Regions from separate parts of the Rhizobium sp. OAE497 genome, predicted to be linked through region 1. Evidence: riboswitches for the same ligand, from Rfam matches in the RefSeq annotation. Region 1 holds a riboswitch; each other region holds the start of a gene.
What was found. A riboswitch is a leader RNA that binds a small molecule or an ion and turns the genes downstream of it on or off. The one in region 1 is predicted to bind thiamine pyrophosphate.

Region 1 (4,405 bases):
AAGCCTGGACGAAAAGAGCTACCTCCAGCGCTATACGCCGCGCGGCAGGAAGAGCATCTGGAGCCAGATCAACGTCAACAATGTCGCCCGCCTGGTCGACGAGGGCCGGATGACCGAGCATGGCCTTCGCGAGGTCGAGGCCGCGAAAGCCGATGGGCGATGGGACCGGGCCTATGGCAGCGGCAAGGACCTGAAGATCCCCGACGATCTGCAGGCGGCGATCGATGCCGATCCCAAGGCGCAAGCGATGCTTGCGGCGCTCAGCGCGCAAAACCGCTTCGCGCTAGCCTTCCGCGTGCACAATATGAAGACGCCCGCGGGCCGCGAGCGGAAGATCGCCACCTTCGTCGAGATGCTGGCGAAAGGCGAGACGATCTATCCGCAGACAAGGAAGCCGAAGGTCTGAATCTTAGAGATCGGCCTTGTCCCAGAGCGCGTGGAAGTGCTGCACCGGGCCGTGGCCGGAACCGACGGTGAGCGTATCGGCAACCGCAACGGCATCGGCGAGATAGCGCTTGGCGATCGCGACCGCTGCTTCAGGCGTTTTGCCCTTCGCAAGCTCGGCCGCCAAGGCGCTCGACAGCGTGCAGCCGGTGCCGTGCGTATTCTTCGTCGGAACCCTTGGCGCCTCGAACCAGGTGATATGGTCCGCGCTTGCCAGCACATCGGGGCTGTCAGTGCCGCCGAGATGGCCGCCTTTCAACAGTACCATGCGCGGTCCGCGATCCAGCAGTTTGCGCGCCTGCTGCTGCATGGCATCGCGGTCTTGGGCATGATCCTCGCCGAGCAGCGCCGCCGCTTCGGGCAGGTTTGGGGTCAGCATCGTTGCCAGCGGCAGAAGACGGTCGGTGAGCGCGCCGATCGCGGCGATATCGAGGAGGGCGGCACCGCCCTTGGCGATCATCACGGGGTCGAGCACCAGCGGGATGCCGCGATGCGGATGCAGCGCATCGGCAATTGCCTCAGCGATCCCGGCATTGGCTATCATGCCGATCTTGACGGCATCGACGCGGACATCGGCAAAGACCATGCGGATCTGCTCGGCGACGAAATCCGGCGAGACGGTCTGCACTGCCGAGACGCCGGTGGTGTTCTGCGCAGTCAAGGCGGTGAGCACAGCCATGCCATAGGTGCCGCGGGCGGAGAATGCCTTGAGGTCGGCCTGGATGCCCGCGCCGCCCGATGGGTCGGAGCCGGCGATCGAGAGAACGTTGCGGATCATTGTCCTGCCTTTCTGATGCGTTCGGCGATTGCAGCCGTCGCCGCTTGTGGATCCGGCTGGCCACAGATCGCCGAGACGACCGCAAGCCCTTCAGTGCCCGTTGCGAGCACTGGCTCCACATGTTCCGCCTTCAGGCCGCCGATTGCCACTGAGCGAACCGGGCAGACACGAACCAGCTCCTCCAGACCTGCGATGCCGATCGGTTGCTTGTGATCCGGCTTGGTCGCCGTCGCGAAAACGGGGCCGATCCCCGCATAGTCGACGATCGCGGGATCTACGGCTGCGGCAAGTTCAGGCGTCTCGACGGAGAGGCCGAGAATCATATCAGGCCCGATGCGGCGGCGGGCCTCGGCGGCGCCGAGGTCTTCCTGGCCGATATGCAGCCCATCGGCGTTGAGCGCGATTGCCGCTTCGACGTCGTCATTGACGACAAGCAGTGCTCCGCTTCCTGACAGGACCCGCTGCAGTGCCCGGCCCGTCTCGATCATCTGCCGGGTACTCGCCGTCTTGTCGCGCAGCTGCACGATGGTCGCCCCACCGGCAACCGCTGCACGAGCGGTCTCGACAAGCCCGTACCCGGCGCAGAGCTCCGGGTCTAGGACGAGATAAAGGGAGAGGTTGAAGCTCTTCACGCCTGGCTGATCCTTGCTGCGGCGTCGAGCGCCGGACCATCGAGCGCGGCAAGCGCATCGAGGAAACGCCAGGAGAAGGAGCCAGGGCCCTTGGCTTCCTGTGCCGCCTGTTCGCCGGCAACGGCAAACATTGCGAGAGCGGCAACCGTCGCATCGAAGGTCTCGTCAGGGGCGATCGCAGCGAAGGCGCCGGTCAGGCAGGTCAGCGAGCAGCCGAGCGCGGTGATCTGCGGCATCAGCGGCGAGCCGCCGGAAATGCGAACGGCGCGGGTGCCGTCAGTAACGAAGTCGACCGGGCCGGTGACCGCGACAACGGCGCCATATTGCGCCGCGATGCTGCCGGCGGCCCCTTCCGCCTGCTCGACGGGATCGCGGCTATCGACGCCCTGGCCGCGGCTTTCGCTGCCGGCCAGCGCGATGATTTCGGATGCATTGCCGCGGATGATCGCCGGGTTGAGGTCGAGAAGTGCGGCGACGCTTTCGCGGCGAAAGCCCGTGGCGTAATGCGCCACGGGGTCGAGAACCCAGGGCTTGCCGTTGCGCGCAGCAGCCTTCGCCGCCTGTTTCATGCCGCTGACCCAGGCGGGCGAGAGCGTGCCGATATTGATGGTCAGTGCACCGGAGAATGCGGCGAATTCACCGGCTTCCTCTTCGGCATGGACCATGGCGGGCGAGGCGCCCGCGGCCAGCACGACATTGGCGGCGATGTTCATCGCGACATAGTTGGTAATGCATTGAACGAGCGGCGGCGCGGCGCGCAGCGCGGTCAGCAATTGTCCGGGTGATCTCGAAGTCGTCATCTTGCGTCCCTTCTGGGGCGGGGCAAGACGCGGGAGGCCTGACGAACGAAAGCGAAGGGCCTCGAGCGACTCCCTCCGCCAGCATTATCTGGTTCAGGTTCGAAGGGTACTTCTCAGCCCGCCTTTCGGCGAACGCCCCTGTCTCTCAACACCACGGTCATCGCAAATTATCGGCGGCTTGTCACGCCCTATCAGTTGAGCCGGGCTTCCCCGCTGACGATGCGCTGCTCGTCGGCGCCGAAGAGATGTACGGCATCGTGAATGGGCGCCACCTTCAGGACATCGCCGGGTGCTGCCCTGATCCGCTCGCGGAAGACGCAGCTGATCGTCTGCGCGCCGAGCCGGGCGATCACCAGTGTTTCCGATCCGGTGGGCTCGACGACGACGGTGGTGATCTCGATGCCATTTGGGTCGAGCTGCAAATGCTCCGGGCGGATCCCATAGGTCACCGCGTCGGCGGGGCGACGGTCGCTCGGCAGGGTGATGCCATCCTCGGTGCGGAAGCCCGCATCCGTCATGCTGCCCTTGATGAAGTTCATCGCGGGCGAGCCGATGAACCCGGCGACGAAGAGATTGTTGGGGCGGTCATAGAGGTCGAGCGGCGAGCCCGACTGCTCGATGCGGCCGTCTCTCATGACGACGATCTTGTCGGCCATGGTCATCGCTTCGATCTGGTCGTGGGTGACGTAGATCGTTGTCGTCTGCAGCCGCTGGTGCAGTTCCTTGATCTCGGAGCGCATCTGCACGCGAAGCTTGGCGTCGAGATTGGAAAGCGGCTCGTCGAACAGGAAGACGGCGGGATCGCGCACGATCGCCCGGCCCATGGCAACGCGCTGGCGCTGGCCGCCCGAAAGTTGCTTCGGATAGCGTTCGAGCAGGCTTTCGAGGCCGAGGATTTTTGCGGCATTGCCGACCCGCTTGTCGATCTCCGCCCGCGGCATGCGCTTCAGCCGCAGCGAAAAGCCCATGTTCTTGGCAACGGTCATATGCGGGTAGAGCGCGTAGTTCTGGAACACCATGGCGATGTCCCGGTCCTTCGGCGCCAGCTCGTTGACGACGTGCTTGCCGATCTGGATCTCGCCCGACGTGATGCCTTCGAGCCCGGCGATCATTCTGAGCAGCGTCGACTTTCCGCAGCCGGACGGGCCGACGAGGACGACGAATTCGCCGTCGCGGATATCGACCGAGACACCCTTGATAGCCTTGAACGCGCCGTAGTCCTTGCGAGCATTATTGACTGAAACATGAGCCATTATCGTCCTCCCCAGGCTGCGATCAAAGCTTGTCCAAGACGGTTCTGAGATAGCCGAGGCCGACGCGTTCGCCCTCCTTGCGGGCCTCCAGGTCCTTGCCCGGCCAGCCATAGGCGGCGTCCTCATGCTCGATGGAAATCGTGCCGTCGAAGCCGTAGCTGCGCGCCTGCTTCAGGAACCTCGACCAGTCGAGCAAGCCAAGACCCGGCAGCTTGTACTGCCACCAGCCCTTGCCGTGATAACCGACGGCCTGCAGCGCGGTCGCATCGACCGCCGTGTCCTTGGCATGCAGGATGGCGATGCGATCCTTGACGGCATCCAGCGCCAGATAGGGATCGATACCCGTCCGCAGAAAATGCGAGGGGTCGAATTCGAGCCCGAAACGCCGGTCGGGAATGCGCTTGAACAGCTCCTCGTAACCTTTCGGCGTTGTGCCGACGAAATTGTCCTTCGGCCCCGGCCAGTTCTCGATCGCAAAGGTCAGGCCGCTGGACGCGG
Region 2 (4,405 bases), on a different contig from region 1:
CGCTGATCTGCGTCACCGCCATCACGCTGTCGCTGGCAATAAAGGCAGCCGCCGACCGCTCCGGCGCCAGCTGGCTCTACAGCCCGCCGGTCAGGCGCGAGCGGGCGGTGGCGGCGGCCTGATCAGGCATCGCTCAGCGTCCGCTTAACCGCATTCTTCCACCCCTTGAGCTTGGCGGAACGGGTCTTCTCATCCATGTCGGGCTCGAAGCGGCGGTTGCGCTTCCACTTGGCCGAGAAACTCTTCCGGTCCGGCCAGACACCGGCGCGGCTGCCGGCAAGCCAGGCAGCTCCGAGCGCCGTCGTCTCCAGGATCACCGGCCGGTCGACGGGTGCGTCGAGCAGGTCGGAGAGCCGCTGCATCGTCCAGTCCGAGGCGACCATGCCGCCATCGACGCGCAGCACCGTGTCGTCGCTGCCGTTCTTCCAGTCCTTCTGCATCGCATCGAGAAGATCGCGGGTCTGGTAGCAGACGGCTTCCAGCGCGGCGCGGGCGAACTCCGCCGGGCCGCTGTTGCGTGTCAGGCCGAAGATCGCCCCGCGCGCCTTCGGGTCCCAGTGCGGAGCGCCGAGACCCGTGAAAGCAGGCACCAGATAGACCTCCTGCGAGGGATCGGCACTTTCGGCAAGCTTGCCGGTCTCGCCGGCCGTGTCGATGATGCCGAGACCGTCGCGCAGCCACTGGACGGCCGCCCCGGCGATGAAGATCGAACCTTCCAAGGCATAGGTCGTCTCGCCATCCAGCCGATAGGCGATCGTCGTCAACAGCCGGTTCCTCGAGCGCACCATGTCGGAGCCGGTATTCAAAAGCGCGAAGCAGCCGGTGCCATAGGTGGATTTCAGCATGCCGGGCTCGAAGCAGGCCTGGCCGATCGTCGCCGCCTGCTGGTCGCCGGCAACGCCGAGGATCGGGATCTCGGCGCCGAGGATCGACTTCTCGACAATGCCGAAATCGGCCGAGCAGTCCTTCACCTCCGGCAACATCGCGGCGGGGACGCGCAAGATCTCAAGCAGGTCCTTGTCCCATTCGTTCTCGGCGATGTTGTACATCAGCGTGCGCGAGGCATTGGTCGCGTCGGTGACGAAACTCCTGCCGCCGGTCAGCCGCCAGATCAGGAACGTGTCGATCGTGCCGAAGCAGAGCTCGCCCTTGGCGGCGCGGGCGCGCGCACCCTTCACATTGGCGAGCATCCAGGAGAGCTTGGTGCCGGAAAAATACGGGTCGAGGATCAGGCCGGTCTTCTTGGTGAAGGTCTTCTCGAGGTCCTGGCGCTTCAGGTTTTCGCAGTAGCTCGCGGTGCGCCGGTCCTGCCAGACGATGGCATTCTGGATCGGCTTACCGGTCTCCCGTTCCCAGACGACGACCGTCTCGCGCTGGTTGGTGATCCCGAGCGCCGCAATGTCGGTCGCCTTCACCTTGGCTTCGCGCAGCGCCATGTGGATCGTCGAGACGACGGAATCCCAGATTTCCTCCGGGTCGTGTTCCACCCATCCCGAGCGCGGATAGATCTGCGTGAACTCCTTCTGGCCCACGCCTGCGATCTTCATCTCGCCATCGAACACGATCGCTCGCGTCGATGTCGTGCCCTGATCGATCGCCAGAACATATCCGCTCATCCCTGCCCCCTCCCATGAAGCTCTGATGCTTTCAGATAGATCATTTAAGAGGCAGAAACGAAAGGGAAAAGAAAGCCGAGCGCAATTTTACCCCTCGTCAGATCGCCGCTTTACAAGCCGCGCGGCGCATGTTTAAAAGGCGCCAACGACAGGGGTGCTCCGTATAGCCGGGGCTGAGATGCGGCTGGCATGGCCTCAAACTCTTTAGCTGATCTGGATAATACCAGCGGAGCGAGGCGAGCGATGTTTTCTGGCGCACAAATTTCCCTTTACCCGATGACCGACCGTTTCGTCGACGTCATCCTATCTGCCCTTCCGGCACTTGATCCCTATCGCGAAAAGCTCAGAATCGAGACCGACGACATCTCGACGCTGATCGTCGGCACGCCCGATATCGTCTTCGCCGCGATGCGCGATCTCTATGTCGCGGGCTCGGCAGACGCCATCCACGCGGTGCTGCGCGCCACCATCTCCCGCGGCTGCCCCGGCGAGCCCGATGATCCCATGTGCCACACCGAAGCCCTTACCGGCCCGGTCCTGCCGCTTGCCGAGCGCAAGGCGTCGGCTCTCGAAGCGGTCGCATCCGCGCCGGTCACCGGCCGCCATGCCGCCGCGCAGTTCTCGCTCTATGTCATGGGCACCGGCGATCACATGGAAGAGATCTACGGCTGCATCGACTTCCTTAAGAACTCCGGCGTCTTCGACCGCTCGAAGAATTTCTGCACCCGCGTCAAGGGCGATGCCGGTGCGGTCTTCGCGACGATCCACGAAGCCTTCGTGCGCTTCGGGCCGCCGAACGGCCATGTGACGATCGACCTGACCGTATCGGCCAACAGCCCCTCCGCCGTCTGATCCCAGCGTCACGTCAGGATCCTGCCGATGCCGAGATCTGTCCGGTTGCCGGGCCTTGCCGCCCGTTTCCTTCCCGCCATCCTGTCCGTCGGCGCCGTGCTCGCCGCCTGGGAAAGCTATGTGCGCATCGCCGGCCTCCCGCCCGCGACGCTGCCCGCACCCTCGCGTGTCCTCGCCCAGGCCTTTACCGAACGAGCCGCGCTGCTGGCGAATAGCTGGCCGACATTGCAGGCGACGCTGGCGGGTTTCGCCGCCTCCCTCCTCATCGCCTTCGTGTTTTCGGTGCTGATCGATTTCGTGCCGCGCCTGCGCTCGGCGCTGATGCCTGTCTTCGTCATCAGCCAGACGCTGCCGCTTGTCGCCATCGCACCCTTGATCGTCCTCTGGTTCGGCTTTGGCCTGATGCCGAAGATCCTGCTGGTCGCCCTCGTCACCTTCTTTCCGATGCTCGTGGCCCTCACACGCGGCTATGAGGCGACAGAGCCGGAGATCGAGGAATTGCTGACCACCATGGGCGCCTCGCGCTGGAAGCGCTTCTGCGCCGCCCGCCTGCCGTCATCGCTGCCCTATTTCTTCGCCGGTCTCAGGATATCGATCACCTATGCCGTCGTCGGCGCCATCTTCGCGGAATATGCCGGTGCCGCCCGCGGGCTCGGCATCTATATCCTCAACGCCAAGAACAATTTCCGCGCAGATCTCGTGCTTGCCGCAGTCCTCGTCAGCGCGCTGCTGACGCTCTTGCTGTTCTCACTCGCCGTGCTCGCCGAACGCCTCGCCATGCCCTGGCACCGGGCAAACGGGGATGACCCGGAATGAGCAGTGCACCCCTTCTCGATATCGAAAACCTCAGCTGCCGCCTCGGCAATATCGATGTGCTCGCCGGCATCTCGCTGCACCTGAAGCAGGGCGAATTCATCTCCGTCCTCGGCCCTTCCGGCGCAGGCAAATCGACGCTCTTCCGGCTGCTGACCGGCAGCGCCACCAAATCCGGCGGCAGCATTCGCATGAACGGCCAGCCGCTCGACGCCGCCGGGCGCCCCTTCGCCTTCATGCCGCAGCGCGACGCACTGATGCCCTGGCGGCGGCTGATCGACAACGCCGCACTCGGTCTCGAAATCTCAGGCATGCCCCGCCGCGAGGCTAGGTGCCAGATCGAGCCGCTGCTTGCCGAATTCGGCCTCACCGGCTTCGAAACCAGCTGGCCGCATGAACTCTCCGGCGGCATGCGCCAGCGGGCCGCGCTGCTGCGGACGGTGGTCCAGCAGCGTCCCATCCTGCTGCTCGACGAACCCTTCGGCGCCCTCGATGCGCTGACGCGGCTGAAGATGCAGCGTTTCCTCGAAGCGCTCTCGGCCCGCCGCGGCCTGTCGGTAGTCCTGATCACCCATGACGTGCGCGAAGCCGTGCTGCTCTCCGACCGAATCTACGTCTTCTCGCCCCGCCCTGCCCGGGTCACCCTCGAAATCGAGGTCGGCCTGCCCCGGCCGCGAACGGAACCCGGCAGGCATCAGGCCGAGGTCATCGCAATCGAAAACCGCATTCTCACAACGCTCTTCGAAGGAGACGCCGAACCATGACCATGCCGATCATCACCCGCCGCACGGCGCTTGCAGGCATTCTCGCCCTCACTGCGGCACCGCTGGCCGTCCGCGCCGCAAGCCCCAAGGTCTCGGTCGCCCTCGACTGGACGCCGAACACCAATCACATTGGCCTCTACGTCGCCCGCGAGAAGAATTTCTACCGCGACGCCGGCATCGAGGTCGACATTCTCCCCTATACCGACACCTCTGCCGCAACCCTCGTCGCCAGCCGCGTTGCCGATTTCGGCGTGCTCGGCTCGATCGGCCTGATGACGCAGCGCGCCGCCGGCGCCGATCTCGTCGGCACTTTCGCGATCGTCCAGAAGGAAACCGGCCGCGTCGTCTTCAAGGCTGATC
Region 3 (4,405 bases), on a different contig from region 1:
GGGATCGAAATCGAAGCGAAGCGACTGGTAGATCGCGACCTCGACCGTCGTTGCCGCAGGACCGCCGCCGAGGGTCAGCACCAGCGTGAAGCTCGTGGCGCAGAGCATGAAGATCAGTCCGGCGACGCCGGGGATCAGGCCGCGGATGGCCGGCCATTCGATGAAACGGAAGATGGCGCGCGGACGCATGCCGAGATTGCCCGCCATCAGCCAGTATTCAGAGGGCAGCCGTTCAAGACCGGCAAGCATCAGCCGGCAGGCCAGCGGCAGGTTGAAGAAGACGTGGGCAAGCAGGATGCCGGTTAGGCCATAGATGCTGACGGGTTCGGCGAGGCCGAGTTTCGTCAGCGCGCTGTTGAGCAGGCCCTGCCTGCCCCAGATGCCGATCAGGCCGAGCGCGCCGATCAGGACGGGCAGTCCCATCGGCACCGCCATCAGCCGGATGATCCAGATGCGGCCGGGAAATTGCGGCTGGCGGGCGAGCGACCGCGCGACAGGGATCGCCAGGAAAACCGATAGCAGCGTGGAGAGGACGGCCTGCAGCAGCGTGAAGCGCAGGACGCGGAGGATATAGGGATCGGAAATGATCCCGGCAAAGGCAGCGCCCCCGCCGGAGGCGGCAAGCGAAACGGCAGCGATACCGATGAAAAGCAGGATGGCGGCGAGCGCAATTGCGCCGCCCGCCAATGCATTTCGCCGTTCCGCCGCCGTCTGCAGCATCAGTTCATGCTCATCGCCGCGAGCCACTCGTCGATCCAGGCCTTGCGGTTCTTGGCGACGTCATCCGGCGACATCAGGAAAGTCTTGGAGGGATTGACGAGCTTGCCGAAAGCATCCGGCAGGGGCGTGGAGGTCGCCGAGACCGGCATCATCCAGTTGTTGGTTGGGATCGTGTCCTGGAAGCCCGGGGTGACCATGAATTTCAGGAAGTCGCGGGCAAGATCCTTATCTGGCGCGTTCTTCAGCAGTCCGGCGACTTCGATCTGGATGTAGTGTCCCTCAGCGAAGGCGGCGGCCTGATAGCGGTCGGTGTTTTCAGCGACCATGTGGTAGGCGGGGGACGTCGTATAGGAGAGCACCATCGGCGCCTCGCCCTTGGTGAACAGGCCATAGGCTTCCGACCAGCCGGGCGTTACCGTCAGGATGCGGTTCTTGAGCTTAGCCCAGGCTTCCGGCGCCTTGTCGCCGTAAACGGACTTCACCCAAAGCAGCAGGCCGAGGCCCGGCGTAGACGTGCGCGGATCCTCGATGACGATCTTCTGCGACGGGTCGCCGTCGACCAGTTCCTGCATGCTTTTCGGCGGGTTCTTTATCGTATGCGTGTCGTAGATGATGGCGAAGTGGCCGTAGTCATAGGGAACGAAGACATCGTCCTTGAAATCGCCGGGCACCTTCAAGGCGCTGGTATCGACGCCGCTGGCGTCAAACAGGCCCGTATCCTTGGCTTCGGTGATCAGGTTGGTGTCGATGCCGAGCACGACGTCGGCCTTCGTCGAGGCCCCCTCGAGCTTGACACGCGAGAGAAGGGCGACGCCATCGGCGACGCTGACGAAGTTGACGGTGCAGGCGCAGGTCTTCTCGAAGGCTTCCTTGACCTTGGGGCCAGGACCCCATTCGGAGGTAAAGCTTTCGTAGGTATAGACCGTCAGCGTCTTGTCTGCGGCCTGAGCGGGAGCGATGGCCGAGGTAACGGCGAGAAGCGCCGTAGCGAAAAGTGCGATCAATGGTTTGCGGCCGGGCATGGCGCGCCTCCTCCTATACAAGTTGTTTCACGGGAAAAGGGCGGTGCCTGGTGTCACGCGCGCATCTAATCCCTCCGCCGGTGTTAACCGGATCAGGTTCCGCGGGTTGGCTTGAAGCCTCTCAGCCAGCTGTCCTTGGGGACACGGGCACCCCGTTAGAGCGTTCGCAGATGTATAGCGGTGACGGCTTTATGACAAGGGCGAAGCTCGCCCTCGTCAGGTCACTCGGCTGCTTCAGCTGCAGCCGCAGACGTCTTCGCTTCGCCGTGGCGCGGCAGCTGTACCGGCTTGAGCAAAAGCGCTGCGATCAGGCCGATCAGGGCGAAGGCGCAGGACGTCATGAAGAGCGGCGTGAAGGCCGCCGAATAGGCATCGGCCACCGCCTGTCGGCTGGCTTCCGGCAATGCCGCCATCATCTTCGGCGTCAGCTGTTCGATATCGGCGACACCGGGGATGGAGACGCCGACCTTGGCGAGTTGCGAGCCGATGATCGCGCCATAGATGGAGATGGCAATCGAGGCGCCACCCATGCGCGACAGCGTCACCGAACCGGTGGCAGCGCCGACGTCACGGGCCGGAGCCGCGTTTTGAACGCCGATGATCGGAACCTGCTGTGCGAGGCCGATGCCGATGCCGTGCAGGGCCATCAGCAGGCCGATAACTGGTAGGGGCGTTCCAGCGTGAACCTGCGTCAGCAACGCGAAAGCGATGGCGCTGCAGGAGAGGCTGGCGATGGCGAAGGGCTTGTAGCGGCCGGTGCGCGAGATGGTGCGGCCGGCAAACAACGAACCGCAGACAAGACCGCCGGTCAGCATGATGAAGAGCAGGCCGGCATGCGAGGGCGAGAGGCCGGTTGTCGTCTGCAGGAACAGCGCGAAATAGTTGGCCATGCCGATGGCGATGCCGCCGCCGGTGATCGACATGATCAAGAGCAGCGGGAAAGTCGGATTGCGGAACAGCGACAGCGGCACGATCGGTTCGGCGGCGCGGCGCTCGACGAAGACCCAGGCGATGGCGCAGACAACGCCTGCTGCGATGATGCCGAGGCTCTGCGGCGCAAGGATCGAGCCAAAGAGTTCGCTGCCATCGGCCATCAGCACGATGCTGGTGGTCGTCATCGCCAAGAGCAGGGCACCGGCATAATCGATCTTAGGGCGGCGGTGCGGCTTGCGGTAGGGCAGCATCAGCGCCAGGCCGATAAGCACGACGAAACCGATGGGGACATTGACAAGAAAGATCGAGCGCCAGCCGAACAGATCGCTCATCATGCCGCCAAGAACGGGGCCGATGGCGCTGGAGGCCATCAGCACGAGGCTGGAATAGCTCTGGTAGCGGGCGCGCTCGCGCGGCTCGAAAAGGTCGGCATTGACGGCGAAGATCGACACCATGATGCCGCCGCCGCCGAGGCCCTGCAGTACTCGGGCGGCAATCAGCGTGTTCATCGAGACGGCCAGGCCGCAGACCGCTGAGCCGACGGTGAAGATCGCGATCGCCGCCATCATCACATATTTGCGGCCGAAGAGGTCGCCGAGCTTGCCGTAGACGGGCATCACGGCGCTGAGCGACAGGAGATAGGCCGAGCCGATCCAGCCGAAGCGCTCGAGGTGGCCGAATTCGCCGACGATCGTCGGCAGCGCCGTCGAGACAATCTGATTGTCCAGCGTTGCCATGAACATCGCGGTCATCAGAAACAGGAAGAGAATAAGCCTGCGGCGGGGATCCGTCACGAGCGGCTGGGAGGCAAGCTGCATATCCATGAAGACAGTTCCGATCTTGATCACCAATTTATGTGACAAAAGCATATAAATGTCAATGACACTTGAATGACGCAGGCATGTTTCCTTCCCGAAAGCCTTCTGTTATGCTTGCCGCATGAACGAGAAACCCGCCCGAATTCACGAGCTCGATCCCCTGTCGCTGGAAAGCGAAAGCGTCTTGAGCATCGGCCAGAGCATGACCCGCATGAAGCTCATGACGGGCCGCAGGCTGATCGGGCGTCTTGCGATCCTGAGCGTTGCGCCGGATCTCGAACTGTCGCATCTCGATGTGCTCGATGCCGTACGCCGCGCGCAGCCGGCGGAGGAAGTGACGGTCGGGACGATCGCGGAGATGCTGCGCATCGATCCGTCACGCGCCAGCCGCGTGGTTGCCGACATGGTCAGCCGCAACATTCTTCGCCGCGCGGCATCGCAGGCCGATGCGCGCCGGATCGTCGTGGTGATGACGCCGATCGGCCAGCGGCTGCTTGCCGAAATCCGTGCGCAGAAGATGGCGCTGATCGGCGAAATCCTCGACGGATGGAGCGAAAAGGACGTCGATGCTTTCGCCGCGCTCTATGAGCGCTTCATCGACGGCTATGAAAAAGCCTTCGAACGGCGCGACAAGGGTACGCCCGGCTGAACCCTGCCCCTTTCCCTCGACCCCTGCTTTGCGCTATGGGCAATGCCCATGACGGAAACCACCTTCACCATCCTGCTTGGCGGCGAGCTCACGCCGACGGAACGGCTGCGCAGCGCCGTTGCCGGTAGCCGCTTCATCGCGGCCGATGGCGGCATGCGGCATGCGGCCGAGCTCGGCGTCGTGCCGGAGCTCTGGGTGGGCGATTTCGATTCCACGGCGCCTGATCTCGAAGGCGCCTTTCCCGATGTGCCGAAGCAGCCCTA

Region 2: linked by a shared signal. The riboswitch ahead of ABIE40_RS13715 (YkoF family thiamine/hydroxymethylpyrimidine-binding protein) and the one ahead of thiM (hydroxyethylthiazole kinase) in region 1 are both predicted to bind thiamine pyrophosphate.
Region 3: linked by a shared signal. The riboswitch ahead of thiB (thiamine ABC transporter substrate binding subunit) and the one ahead of thiM (hydroxyethylthiazole kinase) in region 1 are both predicted to bind thiamine pyrophosphate.

What each region holds. Positions count from the first base shown of each region.
Region 1 is NZ_JBEPOA010000002.1:1,365,978-1,370,382, reverse strand. It holds gene ABIE40_RS25935 (YdeI/OmpD-associated family protein) at 1-406, shown strand, start outside; gene thiD (bifunctional hydroxymethylpyrimidine kinase/phosphomethylpyrimidine kinase) at 410-1,222, opposite strand; gene thiE (thiamine phosphate synthase) at 1,219-1,854, opposite strand; gene thiM (hydroxyethylthiazole kinase) at 1,851-2,654, opposite strand; TPP riboswitch at 2,708-2,804, opposite strand; gene ABIE40_RS25915 (ABC transporter ATP-binding protein) at 2,846-3,907, opposite strand; gene ABIE40_RS25910 (sugar phosphate isomerase/epimerase family protein) at 3,930-4,405, opposite strand, start outside.
Region 2 is NZ_JBEPOA010000001.1:2,673,273-2,677,677, forward strand. It holds gene ABIE40_RS13705 (acyltransferase family protein) at 1-122, shown strand, start outside; gene glpK (glycerol kinase GlpK) at 123-1,616, opposite strand; TPP riboswitch at 1,757-1,868, shown strand; gene ABIE40_RS13715 (YkoF family thiamine/hydroxymethylpyrimidine-binding protein) at 1,860-2,468, shown strand; gene ABIE40_RS13720 (ABC transporter permease) at 2,496-3,284, shown strand; gene ABIE40_RS13725 (ABC transporter ATP-binding protein) at 3,281-4,045, shown strand; gene ABIE40_RS13730 (ABC transporter substrate-binding protein) at 4,048-4,405, shown strand, end outside.
Region 3 is NZ_JBEPOA010000001.1:3,723,530-3,727,934, reverse strand. It holds gene thiP (thiamine/thiamine pyrophosphate ABC transporter permease ThiP) at 1-720, opposite strand, end outside; gene thiB (thiamine ABC transporter substrate binding subunit) at 720-1,742, opposite strand; TPP riboswitch at 1,795-1,907, opposite strand; gene ABIE40_RS18620 (MDR family MFS transporter) at 1,964-3,499, opposite strand; gene ABIE40_RS18615 (MarR family winged helix-turn-helix transcriptional regulator) at 3,615-4,142, shown strand; gene ABIE40_RS18610 (thiamine diphosphokinase) at 4,185-4,405, shown strand, end outside.